One region of the Priestia sp. YIM B13551 genome, then DNA from elsewhere that is predicted to be linked to it. Evidence: riboswitches for the same ligand, from Rfam matches in the RefSeq annotation. Region 1 holds a riboswitch; each other region holds the start of a gene.

Region 1 (4,880 bases):
ATTCCTATAAAAGCTGACTGATTTTTATACAAAATTACTGCTACGCTTGATACAATGTTACCTTTCTCATTTCTATGACCAAATACGTCTCCAGATGAAAAAATCGTATGTAAATCCGCTTCGCTATAATCCCATTTTTCCAACTTAGATAGCACTAGCAAATCCTTTATGTCTTTTTCACTAAATCTTTCTATCATTTCTGCCTATTTCCTCCCAACTTTTCGATGCACTGTACGGCGTTAAAAAGCGTAAAACTAACATACTTATCCACTTTCAATTACCACTTAATCATTAACGAATTCTCTAACTAAATAGTACAGAATAAATAGAATATTTTCTACATTATTCATACGTACCAATGATCCCTTAAAACAAACTAATCATTCGCACATAAACTAATGAAAAAAGACCTCTTTCCAAGAAAGAGGTCTTTTCTTTTATTTCACTAGCTTTTGCTCAGCTGCAGCTGAACCTTGACTTCGTTTGTGGAATCCTTTTGCATAGTACGCGATAATAAGACCGATAAACCATAATGGTCCGATGACAACTGCAATTCTAGTATCTGGATTATATGCCATGAGAACCACCACCAGCGCTAGGAACGCAAGTGACACATAAGATGTTAACGGAAATAAAGGCATTTTATATTTCAGCTTTGCCTCTTCACCTGTTTTTAACGTTTTGCGATACTTAATTTGAGAAAGCAAAATAATTCCCCATGTCCAAATCGCACCGAATGTTGCAATGCTTGTTACCCACGTAAATACTTTGGCAGGCACAATGTAGTTTAACGCTACTCCCACTAATAAAGCACCCGCTGATGCTAAAACAGCTTTTCCCGGTACGCCGCCTTTTGTAAGCTGGCCGTATCCTTTTGGTGCTTCTCCGTGCTCTGCTAAGTTAAACAGCATACGGCCTGTACTAAAAATACCGCTGTTACAAGAAGAAAGAGCTGCTGTTAGCACAACAAAGTTAATAATACCAGCCGCCGCTGGAATGCCGATTTTTTCAAATGTTAATACAAAAGGGCTTCCCTGTGAACCGATTTCTTGCCACGGATAAATCGACATAATGACAAATAATGCACCAACGTAGAAAATAAGAATACGCCAAAAGACAGAATCAATCGCTCTTGCTAGAGATTTTTCCGGATTTTTCACTTCTCCCGCGGTAACGCCGATCATTTCAATTCCTAAATATGCAAACATGACCATTTGCAGCGACAGCAAAATGCCTTTAAATCCGTTCGGGAACAGTCCGCCGTTGTCCCACAAGTTTTTGATACCAGTCGCAACGCCGCCGTTGCCGATTCCAAACACAATCATTAATAATCCAACGGCAATCATTAATACAATCGCTAAAATTTTAATAAGTGCAAACCAAAATTCCAGTTCACCATATGCCTTAACAGCTAAGAAGTTAACCGTTGTCATGATAACAAGCGCCGATAACGCCCAAATCCAGTTTGGTACATCTGGATACCAATACCCCATATAAATGCCAACGGCTGTAATTTCAGCCATACATGTTACAACCCATAAAAACCAGTAGTTCCAACCTGTTAAATAACCGGCAAGCGGCCCTAAATAGTCGCGCGCGTACTTACTGAATGAACCTGCAACAGGTTTTTGAATCGCCATTTCTCCAAGTGCTCTCATAATAAAAAACATAATCATTCCGCTAAATCCGTACGCCAATAATATCCCCGGTCCTGCTAATTTAATAGCAGATGCAGATCCAAGAAACAGCCCTACCCCTATGGCTGCTCCTAAGGACATCAGCGTCACATGTCTTTCTTCTAACCCGCGTTTCAATTCTTTCCCCTGAGTTTTCCCCTGCATAAACGTCTCCCCTTTTTCCAATCTGTCAAAACGAGATGAACACAGCCTTTTTTGTTAGCGCTTTCATATAAGTTTGTGCTAAAAGACAGCTAGGCTGTATATTTGTATTCTATCACCTTTCTCTCACTTTTCTTTTGTCGAAAAACAAAAAAATTATCTTATCATTTTGTTTAAACGCACAATTAGACGTAGACACTGCTATTTTAATATGTATTTATTATTGCACCTAAGCAATAGTATTTTAAAAAAATAGAAAAACGCCGACTCAACTCCGTCAGCGCATCGTTCATTTTATGCTTTTTTTATAAAAACTAGCATTTATCTCGCGGGTTCAAAAGTTTTACAGCCAGGTTCTTCCGTTTCAGAAAAATGGTGACTACTTTCAGGACTCACAACGTAAATGGACTCTGCACTGCATTTATTTCCGGATTTCCAATACATGCACTCATTCACTTCACATAATACACCTTGGGCCACTGTTACCCCTCCTTTGCTTGTCTTATCTATTTACTACCCGAAATATAACGATTCTAACATTTTCACGCAAAAAAACCGCTTGTTTATCAAGCGGATCTTTTTATTGCGTGTGTTCAACATACTGTTTTTTAGCTAAATATAACTCACGGCTCAGCGTGATCCGCCGTTCTCTCAAGTGCCTTAATTTAGCCTGAAATTGTTCGTTAGTTGGCTCTTTTTGAATCAAGCGATACGTAAAAGAAATATCTTCATTTAACTGTTTAAAATCTTCCCATATCTCTTGAACTAGGGCGGATTGTTTTTCTTCAAATGAACGATTTTGCTGCGTTTTTAGCGCGGCTAAAGTTTCCTGCTGCCACGTTTCGTCTTTTATTTCTTTGGCTAATAAGTATAGATCTAAATAATCATCAGTGCTTAACGCTGTTTGTCTACTGTTCAATGTCCTCACCTTTTCTATACGAAATGTTTCTTCCTAAGAAGAGGATTTCATCATAGAAAAAGATTCCTCTTCTTATCTGTCAGAGCTAGGCTATGCTGGAATTAGCACCATTCAATAATTGTGGTTGCTGAGGCTTCAAAGGGCCAGTCCCTCCACCTCTCTAGATAAGAATATTTCGTTTTTGAATTATTTCTGACTATTCTAATATGTTTTATAGGTTACGTCAATAGCTTTTCAATAAAAAGAAAAAAGAAGTAAAATATGGTATGATTTCATAAAGGATGGTGAGCACATGAAACGATATATGTTATCTGCTTTTTTGGGAAGCTTGCTGCTGCTTCTTACTATTGCTTTTTCATCTACTTTCCATATTGCAATTGTCAAAACAACGGGAAGCATCGGAGGAATTATTTTAGCTGCGGCAGCTTTAGTTATGAACGCGCTTGAAGATCCCCCTTCCTCAGATAATACAGGTGGAGGAGCCGTTGAAGTACTAGATAAAGGAGCCGTTTGGGCTACTTATTTACTTTTACTTTCACTGCCAAACCTCATCGCGTGTATAACATCTTATGTTTTATGGACTCGCTGATATTCACCAACGTTACGGACGTTTTACCACCTGTAAGGTCATTGATATTTGTTTATCTACAAATCCAAGGTCACGATACACATGCTGTGCAAAATTCCCAGCATGAACGCTGAGTCTGATTTCAGGGTATCCTTTGATAGACAATTCATCAATTGCTTTTTGTATTAACGGCTTGGCTAAACCTTGCCCGCGGTATTCCGGTACAACATATAATTCGTAGATAAAGCCAATTTCTTCTTTTGAAAAGAAGTCGGTAGATGGGCCGATAAGAACCCAGCCTGCGAGTTTATTTTCTTGTCTTGAAACTAAATAATAACAGCCTTTTTCAAAGGCACTACCAACTAGTTCATTTACGCGTTCAGCTGACGGATGAAACTGCTTCATTGTTCCTTCAAACAGCGCATCAGCAGATTTCGTCCGAATTTCCTGTAATTCTTCTTCAGTAGCTTTTGCAATCATTATGGATCTCTCCTTTCGTGTTCGTTTTCTACATGCGAGGATAAATTCCTGCAAAATAAAAGTCTTCGCCTAGGCGAAGACTTTTATTTAAATTCAAAATGCTCTTGATGATTACCTTGTTCGTCCGTCCAGTTGATCATGATGTCTAAGCTTGCCGCTTTTCCAGGAACAGCAAAATTCGCATAGCGAAAACGCTGACCGCTTTTGCTTAAGTTAGACCTTTCAATAGGAGAAAACAAGCTGTATTTCGCCTTATTTTTTCCTTCGTGCCGAAAAGCTTGGACCTGCACGCGCTCTACGTCTTTCCCAATGTTTTCAACGGTTAATCCATATGTATGATAGACGTTATTTTTCCACTTTAGCTGATTATCTCCCGTCATGCTCGCTTTTGTCAGTTCAACCGACCATTGTTCAGATGATTTCTTCATTGGAAGCTTCTCAATCGAAAGAGCGCTGACATGAATGGCTGCAAAAGCAAGCCAGACAAAACAAAAAGTGCTGACTGTATAAAATAGTCTTTTCATAGATTTTGATCTCCTTAGAAATTTTAGTAGTAGCATTTCCTGTTCACTTAAAAATTATGATAAACGCTTTAACAAAAAAAAGCCTCTCCATTTAGGAGAAGCTTCTTAAATTAATGCATAAGCAAATCTTTTTGTTTGTCTAATGAGTGTTTTGTATATAAATCTCTTTCAATCGCATATTTAGGACGCTGTTTCACTTCGTTAAAAATCTTGCCAATGTATTCTCCGACAAGACCCATTCCCATTAGCTGCAGGCCGCCTACAAGCCAAATGGATAAAATAAGAGACGTCCAGCCGATTTGCGTATGATCTAAATATTTTTGAATCAGCGCATAAATACCAAACGCAATACTAAAGAGAAAAGAAGCTCCTCCAAGCAGCGTCAATAAGCGTATCGGCGCTACGCTAAAAGATGTAATCCCATCGAATGCAAAAGCAAGCATTTTCTTTAACGGATATTTTGATTCGCCCGCCGTCCGTTCTTTTCGGTCATATGTGACTTCCGTGGAGCGAAATCCTACTAATGGTACAAGGCCTCGTAAAAAGACGTT
Region 2 (4,880 bases), on a different contig from region 1:
CTCGCCGCACTACTCGCCGTTCTACTCGCCGTTCTACCCGCCGTTCTACTCGTCGTTCTACTCGCCGCACTACTCGCCGTTCTACTCGCCGTTCTACCCGCCGTTCTACTCGTCGTTCTACTCGTCGTTCTAGCCGTCGCCGCTGTCGCTGCGGTTCACCTTGCTGCTCATATCCATGGTTTAATAAATCATTTGGCTGCTGCTTTAAAGGGCATGGCTGTCGTCGCTAAATAAATCTAAAGCAAGTCGAGTTTAAAACATACGCGGCTTGCTTTTTTTAAGATTTTTATTTTACATAATCATTCGTTTTACTCTTCTAAAAAAAGAAAAAAACGTATAATAATGGGAAAGAATCTCTCTTAAAAGGAGGCCTATCCATGCACTTATCTTTTGATCATCTTGTTCATTTTTCACCTGATCCTATTAAAGCTCAGAAAGAACTAAACGAATACGGAATAAATGTCGTTAAAGGCGGCATCCATGAAAAATGGGGCACTTTTAACACGTTGGCTTATTTTAACCTCAGCTATATTGAATGGCTTGGGCTTAGAGATATCGCGTTAGCTCAAACTGTTACAGATAATGACCTTATTCAGCAGCTTGTTAACGAACATACACCGGTTGGTCATTTTGGTCGATTTGCATTCCGTACAGATGATATGGATTTGCTAATAAAAGAGCTGGAAAGCAAGAATGTCACTGTAAAAGGTCCTGTAGCGGGTTCTCGTCAAACCAATGATGGAGAAAGACTTCAATGGAAAATGTGTTTTATTGAAGCTGACCACGATTCCCTGCCTCTTCCTTTTTTTATTGAATGGGGTGAACCAGAAGAAAAACGCAAGCCAAAGCTAGCGGCTCTTTCTTCTCACCAAGCTGGTCAGCTGCAGCTAAAAAATATTTACTGTGCTGTACATAACCTCGAAGAATCCATCAGCAAGTGGACGAAACTGCTGGACATTCAGTCTGCCGAAAGCTACAAAGACTCTTTACTTGATGCACGTTGTCAAAAACTATATGTCAATGGAGGAAACCTTATTTTTTGCAGCGGAATACAAGGTGTTGTCCATGATACATTAAAAAAAGTTGGAGAGCGTCCATTTTTGGTTGAATTAGATCACGCTCTAACACCGCAACAAATTACCGTACAAGGAGCTTCTTTTAAATTCAACAAATAAACATCCGCGGACGGATGTTTATTTGTGTGCTTCCTTTATAGCTTGATAAATGAAATGAGGCAAAATTTCAAAGGAATACTGAACGTCTAATCTTTCGGTCCATTGATGCGCATCTCTTCCCAGCGGTCCAATGTTCAGCACCGGCATCTTCAGCTCCTCTAGCTCTTCTAGCGGGATATGATACCCTTTATTCCATAGCGGCATATTTGCTACCAACGTGTTAAATGTATGGAGCGGATGCTGCAGGCTGGCATAGCTTAAATCCGAAATTCCGCCAAAATAACTTTGTTCAACTAGCTCCACTTGGAATTGCTCTTTGGCAATTGCCTGTACGTTTGACAAAATCTCTTGTACAAACGGATCATCATGTGAACAAACGGCCGGATAAAAAGGCGGCGTAAAAAATAAGACCATCATCGGAGCTGCTTCTTTACATAAACCAGCTAAAGAGTTTACTAATTTAATGGTTTTATTTCTGTCATCATCCTCTTGTGCCAAAAGTGCTGCTTCCATTTCTTGCACATATTTTTCACCGTGCTGTTTGACTGCATGAGTATAAAGTTCTTCATACGTCCATACGTTCACGTCAAGAGATGAACCCTCCATTCCCGCAGCGTACTGCCTAGCGGCTTTATTATAGTGTTTTTTCACATTCAAAGCCGCTTTGTCAGCCGATTTCAACAGCAGATCTGTTACTTCTTTAAGAGAGCGGTTTAACATAAATAAATTAAATAATACAACGGCAGAGTGCGGAACTTGAACTGAATACTCTTCTTTTAAATCTTTTTGTATCAGCACCGTAGGAGGTGGACTCGTTTCTTCTCTTACTTTTTCGCAAAAATCAACGTTTAATTCTATTTCTTTTGTTAAATAAGAAGCTAGTAAATTAGCATTTAAACCAGCTAGCGGTTCCCCTACATGAGTTTCTTTTCCATAACACAAAAAGCTTGGCATGATCTTCCCAATCGATCCTGAGTACACATAGTTCGTTTGATCTCCAGGATAGCGGCTGAACACTGGTTCTGCATTTAGCATGAGAGAAAAATCCAGCTGATGTTTGCGGGCAAGTTCTAAAAGAACAGGCACTGCTTTTCTCATCCCAAGCGAATTTACTTCTTCATCCGGCACCGACAGCAGCAGGATGTTTCCGTCAAACTCTCCGTTGCATGCTCGTTCAACCATACTGATATGCAGGGCAATGCCTGCTTTCATGTCCATCGTTCCTCTGCCAAAAAGCCAGTCTCCTTTTATCATATCCTTTTGTACGTGCGCCGGAACTTGTTCCATATGGTTATAAAAAGTACTCGTTAATGTATCAGCGTGAAAAGCATCCTTTTTCCACTGTCCATAATCTTGTACATCCACTACATCGTAATGACTTACTAGTACAACTGTTTTATTCGTATTTTTCCCTTGAACAAAAGCTGTGACAATCGACCGTCCGTCTCCTGTTGAATGAAGCTCGACTTGCTCGTTTTTTTGAAAGTAAGGCAGCTTCAATAAATAAGACGCTATCGATTCAGCCATTTCCACTTCTGCCATCGTTCCTGTCACGCTAGGTATAGAAACCAATTCGCTTACAAGTTTTTTTAACTGTTCTTTTGTTTGATACAAAGATGTTTTGTTCGACATACCCTTCATCTCTTTCCTTTTTCTAAATTTTCTATCAAACAAAACCATTCGTCAATCCCTTTGACAGAGACTCTTTCATTCTATCCCTATGTATCATAGTATGGCGCTGCCTTTACGCACATGATAAAAAAAGAGTGCGCGGCTAGGGATAGCACCGCACACTCTTTTTTTACTTTTCGTCATCTTCTAAAAAGTCTAGGATACGATCAATAAGCTGTTCGCTTCCTGCATCGTTTCCGTGTTCAAGAGACATTTCCATTTCAATGCTCCTTTCATAAAATATTCTTGTTTTATAACATACCACAATTCATTTCGAATGTAACCTTTAATTTGCGTAAAAATTTCGACAATTTATGATTAATTTTAAAACCTAGTGAGTATTGATTATACCCACCAGATTCTTTGCTTGTCAAAAACCATGCTTTCTATTTAAAAACACTTAAAAAATAGAGGCGCGAGCAGACTTCTTCTATAAAAGACAGCCTACTCGCTCAAGCTTGGAACAGCATGATGAATAAATTTCTAGTTCATTTGCTTTTTGTACATCTTTAATATCTATGCCTACAGCATATGTACGAACATGGTTTTCGACCACAATTTCATAAAATGTTTCTAATTCGCGATAAGCTACTTGATAATGCTTTCCTAATAATTTCACTGCTTCCTTTAATGCTTTCTCTCCTGTATGTGCTGCAACTGCTGTATGACTCATAAAACCCTCTCCTTTTAGAAAAATAAAAAAACTCATTTTGCTTTGATGCAAAATGAGTTTTTCACCCGTTTTATCACCCAAAGCACATGCTTTGCTGGTAGGAGCACCTTACATTCGTAGGTTGCTGTGGAGTCAAAGAGCCAGATCTCTCGTCCACTCGTGATAACTTTTTTAATTTAAAATTTATTTTATCAAACAATTCCATCCCCGTAAATAGAAAAATAAAAATATTTTAATTTTTTTGGTAATGGAATGAATTCAAAAAATGAAAGCTTAGATTAGCAAAATAAGAAGCTGCTACAAGTAATGCCTCTTCATTTAATGAAAAAGAAGGATGGTGCCATTCATATTCTCCAGCTGTACCCATCCATACAAAAAATCCTGGTACATGCTGCTGATATACGGCAAAATCTTCTCCTCCAGGCGATTGTTCAGCTTCTACGACTTGATAACTAAGATCCTCTGCCGCTTTAGTAACTAGTTTTTCCAGCGTATCATCATTGTTTACTACAGGAAGATATGGATACCATTTAACGTCTACTGAAGCCCCGAAAGCTGCGCCAATCCCTTCAGCAGTTCGTTTCATAAGAGCCGGTATTTTTTCTCTCGCTTCTTCTTGAAAGGTACGCACAGTTCCTTCAAGCGTTACTTTGTCAGGAATGACGTTCCACGAGCTCCCTCCATGGATTTGAGTTATGCTGACAACAACATTTTGAAAGGGGCTGAGATTACGGCTGACAATGGTTTGTAAACTAGTAACAATTTGACCAGCAGCAGCAATCGGATCTATTGTTTTTTCAGGAATACCCGCGTGACCTCCTACTCCTTTGACGTCAATTTCAAAACGATCAACACTTGCCATTAAAGGTCCCGGTTTAATACCAATGGTTCCTACAGGAAGATCCGGTTTGTTATGCATCCCAAATATCGCTTCCACTCCTTCGAGCACACCTTTTTCAACTAGCATTTTTGCCCCAGAAGCCGTTTCTTCGGCTGGCTGAAAGATAAATCGAACCGTACCGCAAAGCTCCTGCTGACGCTCTTTAAGAAGGATAGCTGCTCCGATTATAGAAGCCGTATGAAAATCATGGCCGCATGCGTGCATAACACCGTTCACTTCAGAAGCAAATGGCAGATTGGTTTTTTCTTCAATTGGCAGCGCATCAATATCAGCTCGAATAGCGATAATAGGTCCCGGCTTTCCTCCCACAATTTCTGCTACTGCTCCTACGTCTAATTGGAATTCATCCGCTATAGAAATATCATAGTGTTTTAACCACTTTTTAATACGTTTAGTTGTTTCATATTCTTTCATTGAAAGTTCTGGAAACCGGTGCAGCTCACGGCGTATGTCTATTAGC
Region 3 (4,880 bases), on a different contig from region 1:
ATAGTATCGACGTGGCGATTGTAAAAGAACAAATTCCAGCTGTGAATAGAAAATTAGTGGACAGCGATATTTTAGTCTACCGAATCACTCCTGTGTATGAGACGCTTGAAGATTCGTTTATGTCCGTTACGGAAGGAGAGCACCATGCTTAAGTTAATTCAAAATGAACATATGAAATGGTTTCATAAAAGAAGTACAAAAGTCACGTTTATTACAATCGGTATTTTAACTCTTTGTATGGCTCTTTTAATGAAGAAAGTAGCAAACAGTGCGGGAACGGAAGACAACATTTTGAACTTCCTGTCATTTAGTTCAGGTATGCTCATTCTTGTTCAATTTTTTGCTCTTGCTGTTGGAGGGTCAATGGTTGCAAAAGAGTTTGAGGCAGGTACCATTAAGCTTCTTTTAATTCGCCCTGCTAGACGTTCAACGATTTTAGCATCCAAGTACCTAACCCTCATTTTAATTAGCTTGTATTATTTACTGAGCTATTTGCTTTTTTCGTTTGTATGGGGAGCCTTGTTCTTTGGATTTACCAGTCTAGAAGGAGATGCGCAGCTGCTTAAAAACATTACGCTTACGTATGACAGTGCGTATATGGAAACGTTTATGATGATGACGTTCGCATTCATGCTGTCGTCTTTATTTAGAAACAGCGCGCTTGCTTCAAGTCTAGCTATTGTCGTAAGTATCGGCGCGAAAGCTGTAACAGGACTAGTATCAGAGTTAGGCTTATGGTGGGGGAAATTTTTATTATTTGCCAACACGAACTTTGTGCAGTATATGGACGGAATGAAACCGCTGTTTGACGGCATGACGATTCCATTTTCAATCTTCGTCTTAGTCGCGCATTTTGTCTTCTTTATGGGCGTAGCTTGGGCAGCGTTTTTAAAACGAGACGTAGCTAATTGATGTGAGAATTTTCGCACTATATATTTTTCTGAAATAGCATTTGACAATTAAATAAAAAGAGATTACAGTAGTGAAAGACTATTTTTAAAACAACTATAAACTTCTTATCAAGAGAGACGGAGGGACTGGCCCTATGATGTCTCGGCAACTGGCTGTACGCAGTGCGGTGCCAAATCCAGCAGACGATGTTTCGTTTGGAAGATGAGAAGGGTAATCTTATGATACAAAATAAGAGACCTCTTCTTATCAATAAGAAGAGGTCTTTTTTTATTACGTAAACAAGAGGTGTTAAGAATGGAACAACAAAAAGGAAACGGCTGGGCGCTGTTACCGCTGGGCGTCTTTTTAGTCCTGTTTGTCGGATCAGGAATTATAACGGGAGACTTTTATAAGCTGCCTGTATTAGTAGCCATTATCATTGCAGCCATTGTGGCGCTGGCTATGAACCGCAAAGATTCACTTAATGTAAAAGTGGAGCGTTTTGCTAAAGGAGCAGGACATCCTGATATCATTATTATGGTGCTTATTTTTATTTTAGCAGGTGCTTTTTCTGAAGTCGCTAAAGGCATGGGAGCTGTGGATTCAACGGTAAACTTAGCGCTTTCTGTGCTTCCGCAAAGCTTAGTCGTAGCAGGAATCTTTGTTATTGGCGCATTCATTTCAATTTCGATGGGAACATCAATGGGAACAATTGCTGCGCTGGGACCTATCGCTGTAGGAATCAGTGAGCAAGCGCATGTTTCTGTTACATTGGCAATAGCCGGTGTGATTGGCGGTGCAATGTTTGGTGATAATTTATCTGTTGTCTCTGATACAACGATTGCGGCAGTTCGTACGCAAAAAACAAATATGACAGATAAATTGAAAGTAAACTTTTTTATCGTACTTCCTGCAGCGATTGTTACAGTGATTCTATTGCTTGTAATGACGCTAGGAAACACGTCATCAGTAGAAATTAAAGATTTCAGCTGGTTTAAAATCTTGCCTTATATCGGCGTACTCATTGCTGCAGTATTTGGTGCAAACGTATTAAGCATTTTAACCGGAGGAATTGTGCTAGCCGGCGTGATTGGATTAGCTGACGGAAGCTACACGCTTTCTTCTCTTGCTAAAACTGTGACAGAAGGTATTGGCGGAATGTCAGAGTTAATTATTTTATCTCTGTTAATTGGCGGAATGGTTGAGCTTATTCGCTATAATGGCGGTATTCAGTTCTTATTGAATTTATTAACACGACGCATTCAAACAAAAAAAGGCGGAGAATTCAGCATCGCCGGATTGGTAAGTTTAACTAATTTAGCGACGGCTAATAACACGATTTCAATTATTACAGCAGGTCCGTTAGCAAAAGAAATCTCTGATAAGTATTCAATTGATAATCGTAAATCAGCCAGTCTGCTGGACTTGTTTTCATGCAGCGTTCAAGGGCTTATCCCTTACGGCGCACAAATGCTTCTCGCAGCAGGATTTGCTAAAGTTTCACCGATTGAGATTATTCCATTTACATTCTATCCAATGTTAACAGCGGTTTGCGGAATCATTGCGATTGTAATTGGATTTCCTCGTTTAAATAAAAAGTCTAAGTCATCTAAAGAAGCTGCGTAATATGAAACCCTTAAAAAGAATGTTCTTTTTAAGGGTTTTTTACTGTTTGAAAAAATCAGTCGGCTTTTCTTCATCTAACTCCTTCCAAAGCGTCTCATTTTGTTTAAGTGCATAAGCCGCTCCTCCAATTTCAATTCCGCATAATAAAATAAATAATAAAATACCCATGAAATGACCTCCTTACGTAAATGAATAAAAACACGATGGTAACGGGTTTAGCTTCTTGCTGTTTCACTTTATAATGAGAATAAAGTATGAAACGCGTTTCAGCGCAAGAGAAAAAGGTGAAAACATGACAAATATCCGAGATATCGCAAAAAAAGCGGGTGTATCTGTTTCGACTGTATCCCGGGTGCTAAATCATCATCCGTATGTAAAAGAAGAGAAACGCCGGCTGGTAGAGCAGGTTATTCACGAACTTAATTATGAACAAAACATTAATGCCGTTCACTTATCAAAAGGGAAAACAAATATGATTGCCGTCGTCTTACCTTTTATTAATCATCCGTATTTTAGTCTGCTTTTAGAAGGAGTGGCATCTAAAGCGTTAGAAAAGCAGTATCAGCTTGTCATTTGTCAGACGAACTATGATGTGAAAAAAGAAGAAGAAGCGCTTCATATGCTGAAAACAAAGCAAGTTGATGGAGTGATTATTTGTTCTAGAGCAAGCAGCTGGAGCACGATTGAATATTATCAGCAGCACGGGCCGATAGCCGTGTGCGAAAACGTACAGAATCGTTCTATTCGCTCCGTATACGTTGATCATTATGCAGCTTTTAAGCAGGCGCTTATGTATTTAAAAGAAAAAGGATATACGGATATTGGCTACTGTATTGGAAGAATGACGGGTACAAATAGCCTGCAGCGGCAACAAGCATACAAAGAATATGTAGAAAGAATAAATCAGCCTTATCATCCGGAATGGGTTTTTCAAGGCTGTTTGAACGTGACAGATGGTGAAAAAGTGGTGGAAAAACTAGTGCAGATGAAAAATCGGCCTCAGGCGCTTTTAGTAACAAACGATCAAGTAGCTATTGGAATAAAAGCTCAGTGCGAACAAGCGGGTATTTCAGTTCCTGGTGAGTTAGCTATCATTGGTTTTGATAATCATCCGCTTTCTTCTTATTTACAAATAACAACGATAGAACTTCCTCTTAAGGAAATGGGCGAAACGCTTTTTACATTAGTGGGAAGCAAGGTTCCTCAGAAAATTGAGCTCCCTTTTCGGTTTATTGAGCGTAAAAGCGTATGAATTCTTGATGATGCTATGAGGGTTTTTACCGGATAAAATGAGCAAAAGCGGACATCATACGAGTAAAGAAAAAAGAAAAGGATGATGATCGTGGAGAAAAAAGAATATCAAGTGGGAGATCAAGTATTTGTTATTTACCGAAATCCTCATACGGCAAACGTTGCGAATATTAATCAAGCTGAAATTGTTGAACATCCTGAAAACAAAGGTGAAAAGGCGCTGTTTTTACATGAGTCTTATCATTTGTTAGCTGAAGATGATGCCGTGTATTCAACATATGAAGAAGCTGAAAAAATGTATAATAAGATATTTGATTATGAACAATATGACTGACGCAAGGCTCTCTTAAACGGAGAGTCTTTTTTGTTTGAAAAATAATTACCAAGGATAGAGTCGTTTTATTTTTCAAACGCTATTAGTATTAGAAAAAAGGAAGTGTACATGATGATAAAACCTTTTGTACCTCAATTAGTATATATTGAGCCAGGGGCAATGGAGTACCCGCTTGGTGTTCAATTAAAAGAAAAATTTGAGAAGATGGGAATTGAGATTCGTCAAACAACTTCTCATAATCAAGTGCGTAATATACCGGGAAAAAATGATTTGCAAAAATACCGCAATGCCAAGTCGACTTTAGTAGTTGGCGTGCGTAAAACATTGAAATTTGATACATCTAAACCGTCAGCTGAATATGCAATACCGTTTGCAACAGGGTGTATGGGGCACTGTCACTATTGTTATTTGCAGACAACAATGGGAAGCAAACCATATATTCGCACGTACGTGAATGTTGAAGAAATATTAGGTCAAGCAGAGCAATATATGCAGGAGAGAGCCCCTCAAATAACGCGATTTGAAGCGGCTTGTACATCTGATATCGTAGGAATTGACCATTTGACACATTCATTAAAGCGCGCGATTGAATATTTTGGGGAAAGTGAACTAGGTCAACTGCGCTTTGTGACTAAATTTCATCACGTGGATCATTTATTGGATGCTAAACATAATGGTCGCACGCGCTTCCGCTTTAGCATAAATGCAGATTATGTTATAAAAAACTTTGAACCTGGTACATCTCCTCTTGATTACCGGATTGAAGCTGCTAATAAAG

Evidence for each region. A riboswitch is a leader RNA that binds a small molecule or an ion and turns the genes downstream of it on or off. The one in region 1 is predicted to bind S-adenosylmethionine.
Region 2: linked by a shared signal. The riboswitch ahead of ACFX4N_RS08755 (hypothetical protein) and the one ahead of ACFX4N_RS14400 (hypothetical protein) in region 1 are both predicted to bind S-adenosylmethionine.
Region 3: linked by a shared signal. The riboswitch ahead of ACFX4N_RS03440 (Na+/H+ antiporter NhaC family protein) and the one ahead of ACFX4N_RS14400 (hypothetical protein) in region 1 are both predicted to bind S-adenosylmethionine.

Annotation. Positions count from the first base shown of each region.
Region 1 covers NZ_JBHZOX010000002.1:925,650-930,529, forward strand. Annotated here, with positions in the region: gene ACFX4N_RS14385 (GNAT family N-acetyltransferase) at 1-197, opposite strand, end outside; gene alaP (alanine permease AlaP) at 438-1,841, opposite strand; gene ACFX4N_RS14395 (DUF1540 domain-containing protein) at 2,160-2,318, opposite strand; gene ACFX4N_RS14400 (hypothetical protein) at 2,419-2,757, opposite strand; SAM riboswitch class I at 2,827-2,928, opposite strand; gene ACFX4N_RS14405 (hypothetical protein) at 3,050-3,346, shown strand; gene ACFX4N_RS14410 (GNAT family N-acetyltransferase) at 3,359-3,805, opposite strand; gene ACFX4N_RS14415 (hypothetical protein) at 3,889-4,329, opposite strand; gene ACFX4N_RS14420 (glycosyltransferase family 2 protein) at 4,440-4,880, opposite strand, start outside.
Region 2 covers NZ_JBHZOX010000001.1:1,721,729-1,726,608, forward strand. Annotated here, with positions in the region: gene ACFX4N_RS08740 (CotG/ExsB N-terminal domain-containing protein) at 1-230, shown strand, start outside; gene ACFX4N_RS08745 (VOC family protein) at 378-1,175, shown strand; gene ACFX4N_RS08750 (M20/M25/M40 family metallo-hydrolase) at 1,194-2,807, opposite strand; gene ACFX4N_RS08755 (hypothetical protein) at 3,277-3,519, opposite strand; SAM riboswitch class I at 3,587-3,688, opposite strand; gene ACFX4N_RS08760 (M20 peptidase aminoacylase family protein) at 3,752-4,880, opposite strand, start outside.
Region 3 covers NZ_JBHZOX010000001.1:661,774-666,653, reverse strand. Annotated here, with positions in the region: gene ACFX4N_RS03450 (ABC transporter ATP-binding protein) at 1-152, shown strand, start outside; gene ACFX4N_RS03445 (ABC transporter permease) at 145-912, shown strand; SAM riboswitch class I at 1,014-1,120, shown strand; gene ACFX4N_RS03440 (Na+/H+ antiporter NhaC family protein) at 1,207-2,517, shown strand; gene ACFX4N_RS03435 (hypothetical protein) at 2,557-2,685, opposite strand; gene ACFX4N_RS03430 (LacI family DNA-binding transcriptional regulator) at 2,810-3,769, shown strand; gene ACFX4N_RS03425 (transcriptional regulator SplA domain-containing protein) at 3,854-4,102, shown strand; gene splB (spore photoproduct lyase) at 4,214-4,880, shown strand, end outside.